Regions from separate parts of the Enterococcus sp. DIV0174 genome, predicted to be linked through region 2. Evidence: a T-box and tRNA genes for the amino acid it is inferred to sense, from the RefSeq annotation. Region 2 holds a T-box; the other holds one or more tRNA genes.

Region 1 (7,364 bases), 510 kb from region 2:
AAGTGATCGACCATCCATTAATTCAACACAAACTGACTATTATTCGAGACAAAAACTGCGGAACAAAGGTTTTTCGTGAAGTTGTCGATGAAATCGCTATGTTAATGGCGTATGAAGTATCACGTGATATGCCACTAGAAGATATCGTCATTGAAACACCAATTACAGAATCAACACAAAAAACATTGTCTGGAAAAAAAGTAGCAATCGTACCAATCTTGCGTGCAGGTATTGGAATGGTTGATGGAATTTTAGAACTGATTCCTGCTGCTAAAGTTGGCCATATTGGTTTATATCGTGATGAAGAAACATTAGAACCACACGAATATTTCGTTAAATTACCTGAAGACATCGACGTACGTCAATTATTTGTTGTTGATCCAATGTTAGCAACTGGTGGCTCAGCAATCATGGCTATTGATGCTTTGAAAGCACGTGGCGCATCAAACATTAAATTTGTTTGTCTTGTTGCTGCACCAGAAGGCGTGAAAGCTTTACAAGAAGCACATCCTGATATTGATATCTACACAGCAGCTCTTGATGAAAAATTAAATGAACAAGGGTACATCGTTCCTGGTTTAGGGGATGCTGGTGACCGTTTATTTGGAACAAAATAGTTAAAGGCTATAAGTTCAAATTTAGTTAAGAAATAAAAGATACCATTCTCTTTCTAATACGGAGAGAATGGTATCTTTTATTTTATCTAATGAATCAAAATGGTTTTAAATAACTTTTTTTGAAATTAAAAAAACATGTATTCTTTATTTTATCTATATTGACTGTCTTGTTTTTCTGTTGGTATAATTATTTTAGAATTAAAATTTTATATAAAAATAACGGGAGGTATAGTTTTGAAAAACGTGGTGTTTCGTAATGGCTTGTTAGCAGGAGTATTGTTATCGACGTTATTGTTAACAAGTACGGTAAGTGGACAAGTAATACAAGGGAATGAAAGCGCAATCTCTGACAGTGTTCTGTTGGAAGATAAGGGTTGGAAAGTCGAAGTTGCTAACTGGCAAGAGCTAAAAGATGCTTTAAGTGATGAGTACGTTTCAGATATCACATTAGCGAATGATTTGACATTAGAGTCAACTGTAGCGATTCAGGGAGGAGAAAAACATATTCATGGAAACGGTCATACATTAGATGCGAATTCTTATCAAATATATTTTAATGAAGATTCGTCAATCGGGTCCATTGATAGTGCAACGATTATCAACACAGATATTTATGGCTTATTGTGGAGTGACAATCAAAATGTGCAAATTACATATGAAAATATTACCCATAGTGGGAAGCAAATGATTTACTTACCAAACGGGAAATTGATTCTAGCTGGAAAAGTTAGTAGTCATTCGGATACAGAGGAAGTTTTTCAAGGAAAAGAAATAGAATTAACGACGGGTGCAGAAGTTTTATTTGAAAACGACTCTACTCTTTGGGCGCCAGTGTCAATGGATTATGACCAAGCGAAGTTAACGATTGGAACAGGTGCAAGCTTTACATTAAATTCTAGTTCAATTGGCATTTATGGCGGAACTAATTTTATATTGACAAATCAAGGAGATTTGGAGGTTACCTCAAAGCTACATCAAGCAATTCATTTAGCTTCAAAGAGTAAAATGAATTTTGAAGCAGGAAGTAGTACGAAGGCAAATGGCGGAGACACAATTGAAGAAGCGGTTGAAGCCACTTCAGGAAGTATATTTGTACGAACAGGTGCAGATTTTGTTGCAGAAAGTAAAGGGACACAAGGAACTTTGATCGCAGGTGAAAAGATTGTGTTTGAAGATGGCGCAAATTTCTCAATTACAAATCATAATAAAAATGGAGTTGTCATGGGTTCTTACACGACTCCAACAGATGTCAGCATTGCTTCAACCAGAGGAATCAATACTTGGAATTTGGGAAATAGTGAAGCAAGCCAGCCAGATAAAGTGTACCAGAAAACAACAGCTACTTTTACGTTGTCAGGCTATCTATCGAGTGTGAAACAAACGAACATGCAATCAAGTAATGCAGATTTTTCGAGTACATATGTCACAGGACAAACAAGTAAAATTCAAGGTGGAACTTACGTCGGAGAAAAAATTGATGCACCTGTTTTTAACGTTGTGAATGACAAAGATAAGCAGTTAACTGGTCTTGGTACACCAGGAGCAACAATTAATGCTTACGTAGACGGCGTGCTGCTTGGAACTGGAGTAGTAGGGGCAGATGGTCGCTGGACAATCTCGATTGAGCCACAAGCAGAAGGAACAAAAATTGATGTGAATCAAGTTGTTGACGGAAACGAAAGTGAGTTTGTTTCACAAGTCGTTAGTCATTTGGATCAAACAGTTAACTTTTTTAAATTAGGTTACTGGCAAGGATATGGTCTGATTTTAGAAGGTTCAATTGATAACGGAAGCTTAGACTTAACAAATAAAGATGCTGTGAAGAAAACGCTTCATCTAACAGCAACGGATGGAACAGAGGTCGGAACGTTTGCTTGTGCAAACCATGATTGGTACAACACTGGCGTTTTCAATGGCTATCAAGCAATTGTTGAAGATACAGTGCTAGCTGGGCTAGAACCAGGAGAATATAAATTAAGTATCACACTTGAAGTAGGCGACTTTAAAGAAACACAAGACTTAAATGTCGCAAGTGCTGTCCGTGATAACTATGCGCACATCTTTACTGAAATTCCAGAAACAACCGTTGGTAGTCACACCATTGCGCCATTAGATAAAGATGGCATTGGCTATTTAGTCGTAAAATAAATGATAACGTACAATAACTTGCAGAGTTAACAAAATACTTAGCAAATCAACTATTTCTTGGAGGAAAGAATAATGATAAAAAAAGCAATTTATTTTTCCGTGACATTATTCACTTGCGCAGTGATGATGAACGGAAGTGTTGGCTTAGCACAAACAATTTCGAATGCTGAGAGACAAAATGAAATTGAAGTGTATAAAGGATTAGCAGAAGTGTCTACTCCTGAACAGTTAAAGGCTGCTCTGATTGACAGTTCGATTACAGAAATTAGTTTGCAAAATGATCTGGACTTAAAAGAAACGATTTTAGCTAATGCTAAAAATAAAACGATTTATGGCAATAACCATAAAATCAATGCCAATCTATTTCAAATAAAGGTCACTGTTGAAGATGCCCAGATAGCATTAAAAGATATAAAAATTGAAAATACCGATAACTATGGGGTATTTTGGAGCGATCAACCTAACGTTGTATTGAATGTTGAGAATGTTGATTTTGAAAATGGGCATCAATTTACTTACTTGCCTTCTGGTGAATTACAAGTTGCAGGAAACTTTAAATGTGTTTCCAATTTAGAAGAGGCATTTCAAGGAAATAAACTAACAATTTTACCGAATGCAATTGCAGATATGCGTGCAAGAGTGGGCTATCCTAATCCCGCAACAAATGGAATTGATATGATCGGTACGAATCCAAATGTTACGATTGGGGAAAATGCTTCTTTAAACGTTCAAGGTACACTTCACGGAATACACAACAATTCAAATCTGACATTGACTAATGAAGGAGCGTTAGAAGTTCATGGATTTGGTGGTTCTGCCATTAGTGTTGATAATAATAGTTCTGCATATTTTGCATCTGGAAGTACCTCAAAAATAAGTGGCAGTACAGGAATTGTTGGAAAAAACACCGATATTACAGTAAAAAATGGCGCTACTTTTGAAGCGATTGGTACAAAAGCACAGGGAACAATTATGAGTAATGGAAAAATTATTTTTGAAGAAGGAGCTAACTTTAAAATTGTAAATAATAATAGTCAAAAATTAGGAACTATTTTTGGGAGCAATATTGGTGGAAAAGCAACTATCCAACTGAATTCTAAGGAAGGTGTAAAAACTTGGGTGCGTGGTCGGGCGCTTCTTCAAACACCAGATCAAATTTATGCTGAACCAGTTGAAGCAGAATTTTCACTTACTGGAATTGGCAGTACTGCTGTTCAGGAAATGATTTCCTCTTCAAACGAAGATTTTTCGGCTGGTTTTATGGCGAATCAAGTAGGAAAAATAATTGGCGGTTCATTCGTTAATGATGATACACCGTGGCTTTTATTGCCACCTACTATTCAAAGCGAAGTAACATCTGTTGATGACAAGTTACAAGGAACAGGTTTCAAAGGAGCAACAGTTATTGCAAAAGTAAACAATGTTGAAATTGGAAGGACAACTGTTGACGAAGATGAACAATGGGTAATGGACATTCCTGCACAGCTAACGGGCACTATTATTGAAGTTCATCAAGAATATAATGATAAGGTCAGCCTAAATATAACTGTTAACGTTAAATAAAAAAACGTTGAGAAAAAGTACTAAATAAAAACTGGGCTCTCACTGTCAAGAGAGTCCATTTTTTTATGCGATAGGCTATTGTTAACGATTTAAATGGGGTGAACGGTAACGAGTACAGTATCACCAATTTTCTTTTTAATTTTCTTTCGAATTTCTTTTTTTATACCGAGAATATAGCAAATGCTGCCGTCTTCATTCTTCACTCCCATGTTTACAATACTTCCTTGATAATCTTCACCATCAAAAGTAGCATGGACTTTTATACGCCCTTGATGAAATTCTTTTCGGAGGTCGTAAGGAAAGATAACGTAGGCCCCACCTTTGCCAGCTTCAGAACAATAAATTTTTGATTCAAACTGATAACTTTTCATCATAGTAAACTTCCTTTTGCTGTGAGGTATTTTTCAATATAAAATAAATAAGTGATTTTTGCTATAAAAAAGAGCCTAAGACAAGTGAATGCCCAAGACTCTTGCATTTGTTTAGTTGCGGCCAAGTACTTTGTGCCACAACTTCATTCACGGTGTTCAAGAAGTAACTCCTTCCAAATAAGCCTAAATTTTACAAAAATTTGGGAAGCAATTTCCGAAAATTTATTCTTATTTGTTGGAGCAGGTCACTTCTTTCACAACCTTTTTATGCCAGCTGCAGGAATCGAACCTGTGACCTACGCGTTACGAGTGCGTTGCTCTACCGACTGAGCTAAGCTGGCAAATGCCAAAGAAATTATAAACCCAATCTTAATGAATGTAAAGAGATATTCGTAGATTTTATCAATTTCATGATTTTTTTCATAAAATGTGCTATAATTGTAATGAAAGGCAGGTTTTATGAAATGGCAACTTTTGGAAAATTTGATACACATGTCGTCCCGTCAGAATTGGGTGAAAAATTTACAATTGACACTCACGTCACTTTTACAGTACATGGAAAACCACAAACTGGCACGATTTCAAAGCAGCTTAAGAATTCTGCAGTGGTTGAAATTGATGAAACTGCTGAAAATGCCAACCTGATGACCCAAAGCAAAGGCGTAGTTATTATTAATTACAAACAATTACAAAAAATTTAGTCATGAACCATCTCGTACCAGTGAGATGGTTTTTTCTATGTCTTTTTATAAAATAAAAAAGAGACTAGGATTTATTTTTATCCCAGCCTCGTTAAAAAAATTTGTATTGATTGACGTATGTTTTAGTGAGAATCAATTTGATGAGGTTTCATTTTCTCTGTTTCACGAATGATATAAATAGGACGACGCTTGGTTTCATGGAAAATTTTCCCAATATATTTGCCAATAATACCAAGGCACAACAACTGGATTCCACCGATGAATAAGGTAATTGAAACCATAGAAGGCCAACCAGATGTGGGATCGCCGAATAAAAGAGCGCGAACAATGATAAATAAAATTGCAATCCCTGAACCGATACAAGAAAGTGCGCCAATTAATGCAGCTAAGGTAAGCGGTGCATCAGAAAAGTTGATGATGCCATCAATCGAATAACTTAACAGCTTCCAAAAAGACCATGAAGTTTCTCCAGCTACACGTTCACGATTTTCATAAGAAATATATTCTGTTTTAAAACCAACCCAGCTGAATAAACCTTTAGAAAAACGATTGTATTCTGTTAATTCTAAAACAGCATTGACCATTTGACGCGTCATCAAACGAAAATCGCGGGCGCCATCCACCATTTCAGTATCACTGATTCGGTTAATCAATTGATAGAATTTTTTGGCAAAAAAACTACGGATTACTGGTTCGCCTTCCCGAGTAGATCGTCTTGTTCCGATGCAATCAACATCAGAGGTCAAGATACGCTCAATCATTTTTGGTAACAATTCAGGCGGGTCTTGCAAATCAACATCCATGACGGTGACTAAATCACCTGTTGCAGCTTGCAAGCCAGCATATAATGCAGCTTCTTTTCCAAAATTTCTGGAAAATGAGACGAACCGCACGGAATCATAGGCATTAGCTAATTCTTTGATGACAGGTAAGGTCTGATCTTTGGACCCGTCATCAATAAACAAGTATTCAAAAGTATAAGTTCCACGATATTTTTCAACTTCTTGGAAAAAGAGTGGAATTGCTGCTTCTTCATTAAAGCAGGGTACGACGATAGAGACTTTCATTCGTTTGTTCCTTTCTGTTGCTCAACAACTAGTACTTGGTTAGTTGATAAGTTGAGTATTATGCTTTTTAGTGATATGTCTAGTGTAGCATTTCATTCAAAATTAAAAAAATTTTTCTTTAAAGAAATTGCTAAAAAACAGGAAGAAAGCTCCTTCCAGTTGCAATTTTACCTGAGATAGTAGATGATGAAGCAAACTTTTGAAATAGTTTTAAAGATTATTTTTTACATACAATTCTAAGGAGGAAAGTCTACCACACATCTGTTGAGTAGGCACAAAGAAAATCATGAAGATGAACACAATTGCTGGGGATCTTTGGTTTGACGCAGACGAAAAAGGAGTAACAAAAGTTAGCTTTACTTTGATTGAAGAGAGCGAAAATGCTAATCAGGAAATTTTGAACTTGACCAAAGAACAATTTACAGAATATTTTGCTGAAAAGCGAGAAGCGTTTACAGTTCCATTATCGATTAAAACAGGTACGGCATTTCAGCAAGATGTTTGGCAAGCATTAATCAATATTCCTTATGGCGAAACTCGTAGTTACAAAGAAGTTGCTCAGGCAATTGACAACCCGAAAGCAGTGCGCGCAATTGGGCAAGCGAATCGAGTAAATCCTCTGCCAATTATTGTCCCTTGCCATCGAGTAATCGGCCATAATGGTCAGTTAACGGGCTACATGGGCAATGGAGAAGAAGGGTTAGCCAAGAAACGTAAATTGCTTTTATTAGAAAAAATTCTTTCAGAATAAAGATGAATAGAAAAAGTTAGAGGCACAAAAAAAGTATGTCAGAAAGATTCTGACATACTTTTTCTCCTGTTTTATTGTAAGCGAGGATTTTTATAGGCGAATGAGCCAAATCAAACCTACCGCTAAAATCGTTTGACAAAGACCTA
Region 2 (7,364 bases):
GGATTGTTTCCAAATTGAGTTAACACGATTACTTCGATATTCAATGATTTTGCTAACTCTCCTAAAGCAACGACATCTGCACTCTTTCCCGAATTCGAAACGAGCCAAAGAACTTTTTTTTGTTCGTTGCTGACTAATTGAGGCAGTAGCACATGGATATCTTTTTCAAAAATAATCGGTTTGCCCACTCGCGACCACTTTTGCAAAATATCTTCAACAACTAAAGACGAGGCGCCCACACCATAAAGGAAAACCGTTTCTGCTTCTTCTAAACTTTGAACAACAGTCCGGATGGTTTCTTCCTCCAAAATATCAACGGTTTCTTTGATTGCCACTTGTGCATTATTTCCAAGTTTATTTTTGATTGAATAAAACGATTCATTTGGTTCAATATCACTAAACCCTTCAACTAATCCCGTTTGTAATTCCGTTGAAACGGTAATTTTGAAATCCGTTAGACTTTGAAAGCCAATTTTTTTGGAAAAACGAACAACTGTCGGTGCACTTGACCCAGCTGCTTCGGCTAAATCATTCGCAGTCATTGTCGGAATTTTTTCTACATGATTGATAATATAATTGGCAAGTTTTCTTTCCGCAGAAGAATATTCTTCCATCATACTTTCGATACGACTAATTACGCTCATAAGTCACCATCCATTTAATTAGAGTCACTTTAGTATAACATACGAAAAATTTTTTCATTTGATTCCACCAAGAAAAAATTGGTTAATTTGTTCGAAAAATCCAAAATAAAAAAAAGGCTAGGACACTTACGCATCCTAACCTTGGCAAAAAAATCGTTTAGCCTTCACGACTGTAGTTTTTCACTTCAGCAACCATTGCATCAACAAAAATATTTAAGTCTTCAACAGAAGTTTCTTTACTTCCATAACGACGAACGTTGACAGTTGCATCATCCATTTCTTTGTCCCCAACAACTAATTGATAAGGAATTTTTTGTGTTTGTGAAGCACGAATCTTGTAACCCATTTTTTCATTACGATCATCAACTTCCACACGCAAGCCCTTCATTTGAAGACGTTCTTTGATTTCATAAGCGTAATCACCATGTGCTTCGACAGAAACAGGGATAATTGTTGCTTGGATTGGTGCTAACCAAGTTGGGAATGCACCTTTGTATACTTCTGTTAAATAAGCAACAAAACGTTCCATCGTTGAAACGATTCCACGGTGAATAACTACTGGACGATGTGTATTTTCGCCATCTTCGCCTACATATGTTAAGTCAAAACGTTCTGGTAACAAGAAGTCTAATTGAATCGTTGACAATGTTTCTTCTGTTCCTAAAGCTGTTTTTACTTGAACGTCTAATTTTGGTCCGTAGAATGCAGCTTCACCTTCTGCTTCAAAATAGTCAAGTTCTAATTCATCCATTGCAGCTTTTAACATTGTTTGGGCTTTTTCCCACATTGCATCGTCATCAAAATATTTCTCTGTATTGTTTGGATCGCGATAGCTTAGACGGAAACGATAGTCTGTGACGTTAAAGTCTGCATAGACAGCAACCATCAATTCAAGTGTGCGTTTGAATTCGTCTTTGATTTGATCTGGTCGTACAAAAGTGTGTCCATCATTCAAAGTCATTTCACGTACGCGTTGTAAACCTGAAAGTGCCCCAGATTTTTCATAGCGGTGCATCATTCCTAATTCAGCAATACGAATTGGTAATTCACGATAAGAATGGATATTGTTTTTATAAACCATCATGTGGTGAGGGCAATTCATTGGGCGCAATACTAACATTTCGCCATCGCCCATATCCATTGGTGGAAACATATCTTCTTGATAGTGGTCCCAGTGTCCAGATGTTTTGTACAGTTCAACATCACCCATAATTGGAGTGTATACATGTTGATAACCTAAGCTAACTTCTTTATCTACAATATAACGCTCAATTGTGCGTCGGATTGTTGCACCTTTTGGTAACCAGAATGGTAATCCTGAACCAACTTCAGGTGAAACCATGAATAAACCAAGTTCTTTTCCTAGTTTACGGTGATCTCTTTCTTTTGCTTCTTCACGTAAGCGAATAAATTCTTTCAACTCTTTTTTGTTGAAGAATGCTGTTCCATAGACACGTTGCATCATATGGTTATCTGAATTTCCGCGCCAGTAAGCACCTGCCACTGATAATAGTTTGAATACTTGGATGCGTCCAGTTGACGGAACGTGTGGGCCACGGCATAAATCAATGAATTCACCTTGTTGGTAAGCAGTAATTACTTCATTTTCTGGCAATTCAGTAATTAATTCTACTTTGTAAGGATCGCTTGCAAAAACTTCTAGTGCTTCTTGTTTTGATAACACACGACGTTCAATTGGCAAGTTTTCTTTAACGATTTTCATCATTTCAGCTTCAATGGCTGGCAAATCTTCCGCTGTAACAGGATTTTCGCCATTGTCAGTATCATAGTAAAACCCAGATTCAATCGCTGGGCCTACACCAAAATGAATACTAGGATATAAACGACGCATTGCTTGAGCCATCAAATGGGCGGCAGAATGACGAACTAATCCAAGTGCGTCTTCGTGATCTGGTGTCACAATTTCAATTGTTGCATCTTCTTCAATTGGACGATCCAAATCAACTAATTGGCCATTCACTTTACCTGCTAGTGCTTTTTTAGCTAAACTTTTTGAGATGCTTTCAGCAATTGCTAAGGTTGTGATGCCAACCTCAAACTCTTTGACTGCGCCATCTGGAAAAGTAATTTTTAACATAGAAATTCCTCCTTTGAATTTTGATTGACTCGATTCGACAAAAAAAGCCCTAGTATCTAAACAGATACTAGGACGAAAATTTCGTGGTTCCACCTAATTTTGAACACAAAAGATGTGTTCCTCGAGCGTGTTAACGGTCCGACCGCCTTTGTTTCAACAAAGGTTTCGAAAGTGGTCATCCTTTGGTTTTCTTCTGGAAAAGTTTCAGCCTAGCTTTTCCTCTCTAATAGAAGACTCTCAAATTCAGTTGTCTTTCTCGTCAATCAATTATGTGTTTATTTAACCACTAATATTTAGAAAAAGCAAGTATGAAATCAGACTTATTTTTTCCATTCTCCATTTACACCATAAGTACCTTTTTTCATTTCATTGATAATGACATGGATATGCTCTTTTGGTGCGTCCGTATTTTTATGAACAGCCTCAGTGATATCTTTCATCATATTTTCTAATTGTTCTGGGCTACGGCCTTCGACTAATTCGACATGAACAAACGGCATTTTCTTCACCCCCTTTCGCGATAGTTTTTCTTTCTTAAGACAAAAATAAAAATGGATGACATACAGCATATAAATCATCTACGTTTTCATTTGAACTCAAGTACTCGTTTTTCAACTAATGAACCTTGTTCTTCCGTACTTTATATTAGCACAAAAATAAGGATCAATTTTACTTGTTTCAAGACATTTTTATGAAACAGAAAAAAAACTTTCTAAAATAAAAAAGCAGTCAAAGTAAATTTATTTTGCGTTTCACTTTTCGGAATAATCACATACAAAAAAATAAAAATTAAGGAGTATTTTTCCTTAACGCCTGTTTGTCTTTTGAAAAAAATAAAACAGACTGGATATCATACCAAAATTGCATGTAAGAAAATAGTGCTCTATCCATAAGCAAACTAGCATCAATAAAACAAAAATGAGTTGAACTACATAGAGCCTTTTCTTGGAATTTCTTTCAGATGTCGTCGAATAGATCGTTTTTCTCATTTATTTTTATTCCTTTTATTTTGTTCCGTTCTAGCTTAATACTACTCGTTCTGGATTGTTCTCCTGCAAAACCTTTTGTTTTTCATTTTCAGCAAAAAACTCCAAGCTTAGCTATCCCATTATGTCATACTCAGTTCTGCTTTGCTTGTGATAATCATCCTGTTATTTGCTGTCATTAGTTTCTTGTTAAATAAAGGAGGTATGACAAAAATCTTGTCATACCTCCTTTTGCCGAATAAGCGATGTTCCCAACGCAACTCCTCTCCACATCATTCACAACTGTCCAAAAATATGAAAAGTTATTTTTGTCAGTTTCTCGCTATCTGTTCGGAGCTAAGCAGTTTGCGCCACAACCTTATTTTAGAACGTCTATTCCATTTCATCCTAATTATCCCCTTTCAAAAAAGTAATTCCTTCCAAAATCCCCTCTTCTGCTTCATCATAAATACCGATTTTATCCATAAATGCATGAATGACTCCTGGATATACGGTCATTGAACCTTCTGTCTTTGCAGCTAGCAACTTTTCAGCAAATGATTCTACTTGCTGTCTTAACGGATCAAATTCACCGACGATGATTTTTAACGGTGGTAATTGGGACAAGATCTTATCCGAAGCGAATAGTGGTGAAATCAACTCATTTGAACGATTGATTGAAGCCCCACAATACCAATCTTCAACCTGTGCCTCCAAAGACGAGAACCCATTAATATACTCCGTAACCAGTTCTTTTTCTTCTTAGCTTTGCGTTTTGATCGCACGCGTATCCCAAAATTCACCTTTTCCTTTTGATGTCAGGTCAACAACAGGATAGTAAGAAACTATTTTTTTTACATAACCAGTGGTCATAATTGACGCATCTAAAATAGCTACGCTGATTGCTAAATTCCCGCCTGCTGAATCACCAGCAACAAAAATTTTGTCTGATGAAATATGGAATAAATGACCTTCCGTTGCCAAAACTTCAACCACTTTATAACAATCCATCAATCCAGCTGGAAAAGGATTCTCTGGACTTAAGCGATAGCCAACAGAGACTACTGCCAAATCTGCTCTATCAGCAAATGTTCTACAAATTTGCTCTACATTTTGGATTGAGCCCCCAAAGAAGCCTCCACCATGATAATAAACTAAAACGGGTAATACTTTCCCTTTAAGTTTTTCCTTGCGATACACTCTTACGGGGATATGCCCCTTAAGTACCGTGTCCTCAATTAGCAGGCTATGCGTTGTGATGTCTTTAGCTGACCACCCCATACCATCTCTCATTTGAACAATCGTTTGTGGTGTGCTTTCTGTATTCGATTGTCCTGACGATGGCATTAGCTCCTCTCTACTCCCAGAAGTTAATTTTCCAACTAAGTTTTTTCTTTCAATGTTCATTGTTCCATTACCTTCTTTACTTTTTTATTTTGTGCTTGAATAAATAGCTGATAGATTACTGCACTAATAAGCAACAAAGCACCTGACAACAAAAAGGTTGTTGATGTCGTAGTGATTCCAGCCAATTTACTGAAACCTGATATAATTGTAGGATTTAAAAACACGCCCAGATTAATTCCAACTAACAGACAGGTGGAAGCAATATTTTGAGAAGCAGCGTTGCTGACTTCTGCCACTTCACTAAAGACCGTTGGGTTAATTAATCCTTGGAAAAATCCAATAGCAATCACTAACAAAGTAACTAGCACCAAGTGATTCACTAAACTGAGACTTCCAAGTGCAACACCAAGACATGCAACAGCAACCGGACCAGTAAATGACTTAAATCCTTGTTTTACTTTTCCAAAAACAATTCCACTAAAAAATCCACATGCAGTTAAAATGGCTAAACTCAAGCTGGCTTGTGCTGGTGTCCCAATCCCCATTTCGATGAATAAAGAAGCCAGTTTGAAAATTGCAGTCATAAAGAAAGCATAAACAAAAAATAGATAAACTGAATAAAAAATAACTGCTCTTTCTATTGTTACTTTTTCATCTGATGCATTTTCTTCTAAGTCTTGTTGGCCATTCGGTACGACAAATCCAAATAAAATGATTGGAATAATCGCAATGAAATACACAAGATAGCTTAAATGCCAGTTGAATTGTAATAACCATCCTGCAATCAGGCTAAAAATGGTACTACCTAAAGCTGTTAACGCTCCTTGGTATCCCAATAAGCGATTCCTTTCCTCACCACTGTAGTATTTGGTAATTAAAGAATATGCTAATGCATTGAATAAACCTATTCCGCAACCAAGCAAGAATCGTGAAACCAATAAAAGAGTATAGTTTGTTGTAAAAACTGGTGTGACTCCTGCTAAGAGGGCAATCGTTAGCCCCAGCAATACAGTCGGTTTGTCACCAATTTTCCGAGTAATCATTGGAGCAATAAAAACAAATAGAAAAATACCAAAATTGGGGACTGACATTAATAGTTCAATTGAACCAGCACTTCTGTTTGGAAACACTGATAAGATATCTGGCACAGTCGCCGATACAGCTGGCGCGACCATACAGATTAGGGATATCGACAAAATAGCAAATTTGAATAATGGGTTATTCTTACTCATACTAAAAAACCTCCAATTTATTTAGATAGCGCTTTCTATACTTGAATATTAGCTCACGCGATTAAATAAAATAAGAGGCTTTCCTGCTTACTATTAGGGCATATCCTGACCTTTTGATGCTTAGCGAAAGAATTTTGCCGTCTGATTATAATATTTTTTAGTGTTTTATTTAAAGACTTTGTACTGGCAAACCCTGTTTCTAAAGCAATTTCTTCAATTGTTCGATCTGTTTCGCGAATCAACTGTATCGCCTGATAGCTCCTAATCAATTCTAAATAGCTAATGATTGAAACACCAACTTTACTGTTAAAGTAGCGAGAAAGGTACCCTTCTGATAAATAAAATTCATCAGCAATCATTGAAATTTTCAAGCGTTGATCAGAATTTTTGTGTATATAGTCTAATATTTTGTAAATTTTTTCATCCAACAGATGGCTTGAATTTTCTGCTTGTTCAATAGCAAATTCTTTGACATACATTCCCAATAGTTTCAATAAACTGGCAGTAATCATGACATTGTTTATTCTATCAACTGGTTTCTTGACTAACTCAAACAGCGAATCAAGTTCTGAAATAAACATGGCATACTGTTTCTTGGTAACACTCTCTTGAGAAATTTTTGATTGATTTATCCTAAATTTTGCTATATCCGGAAAATATTTTTCAATCCACGGTGTTGGAAAAATAATTGTAAGTACACTATCCGGATAAGAAGTTTCCTTGATATTTCGTATACCATGTATTTCAAATGGATTGACAAATACTGCTTCACCTTCATTAACTGTATAATTTTTTCCTTCGATAAAGTAACTATCAACCTTTCCTTTAGCGACATAAGTTATCTCAATCTCTTTATGCCAATGACGCAAAATTTGTGTTTCCTCGGCCTTTTGGATAATAAAGATAGCTGGAAATTCACTGTTCTCAATAAACTGTTCCAACTTATACTGCATCAACTGTAGCCTCCTCACCATTCATTTCTACAAACAGAACCACTTTTTCGTTTGATATGTTGGTTTCTCTTTTTCACTAATTATAACACCCCTTATTCTCTACACTTGCTAAATAAAAGAAAAAA

What was found. The T-box of region 2 lies ahead of thrS (threonine--tRNA ligase). A T-box ahead of a tRNA ligase gene usually reads a tRNA of that ligase, here a tRNA-Thr.
Region 1: it has a tRNA-Thr gene. The T-box ahead of thrS (threonine--tRNA ligase) is inferred to sense a tRNA for this amino acid. The anticodon was not compared.

What each region holds. Positions count from the first base shown of each region.
Region 1 covers NZ_CP172881.1:2,248,801-2,256,164, reverse strand. The annotation lists gene upp (uracil phosphoribosyltransferase) at 1-617, shown strand, start outside; gene IGJ93_RS10780 (pectate lyase-like adhesive domain-containing protein) at 861-2,765, shown strand; gene IGJ93_RS10775 (pectate lyase-like adhesive domain-containing protein) at 2,838-4,328, shown strand; gene IGJ93_RS10770 (DUF1905 domain-containing protein) at 4,418-4,699, opposite strand; tRNA gene IGJ93_RS10765 (tRNA-Thr) at 4,968-5,040, opposite strand; gene IGJ93_RS10760 (hypothetical protein) at 5,164-5,400, shown strand; gene IGJ93_RS10755 (glycosyltransferase family 2 protein) at 5,523-6,467, opposite strand; gene IGJ93_RS10750 (methylated-DNA--[protein]-cysteine S-methyltransferase) at 6,754-7,218, shown strand; gene IGJ93_RS10745 (YeiH family protein) at 7,309-7,364, opposite strand, start outside.
Region 2 covers NZ_CP172881.1:1,735,607-1,742,970, forward strand. The annotation lists gene IGJ93_RS08215 (MurR/RpiR family transcriptional regulator) at 1-644, opposite strand, end outside; gene thrS (threonine--tRNA ligase) at 802-2,742, opposite strand; T-box leader at 2,808-3,011, opposite strand; gene IGJ93_RS08225 (2-hydroxymuconate tautomerase) at 3,063-3,242, opposite strand; partial or broken gene IGJ93_RS08230 (alpha/beta hydrolase) at 4,116-5,114, opposite strand; gene IGJ93_RS08235 (MFS transporter) at 5,111-6,286, opposite strand; gene IGJ93_RS08240 (helix-turn-helix domain-containing protein) at 6,340-7,239, opposite strand.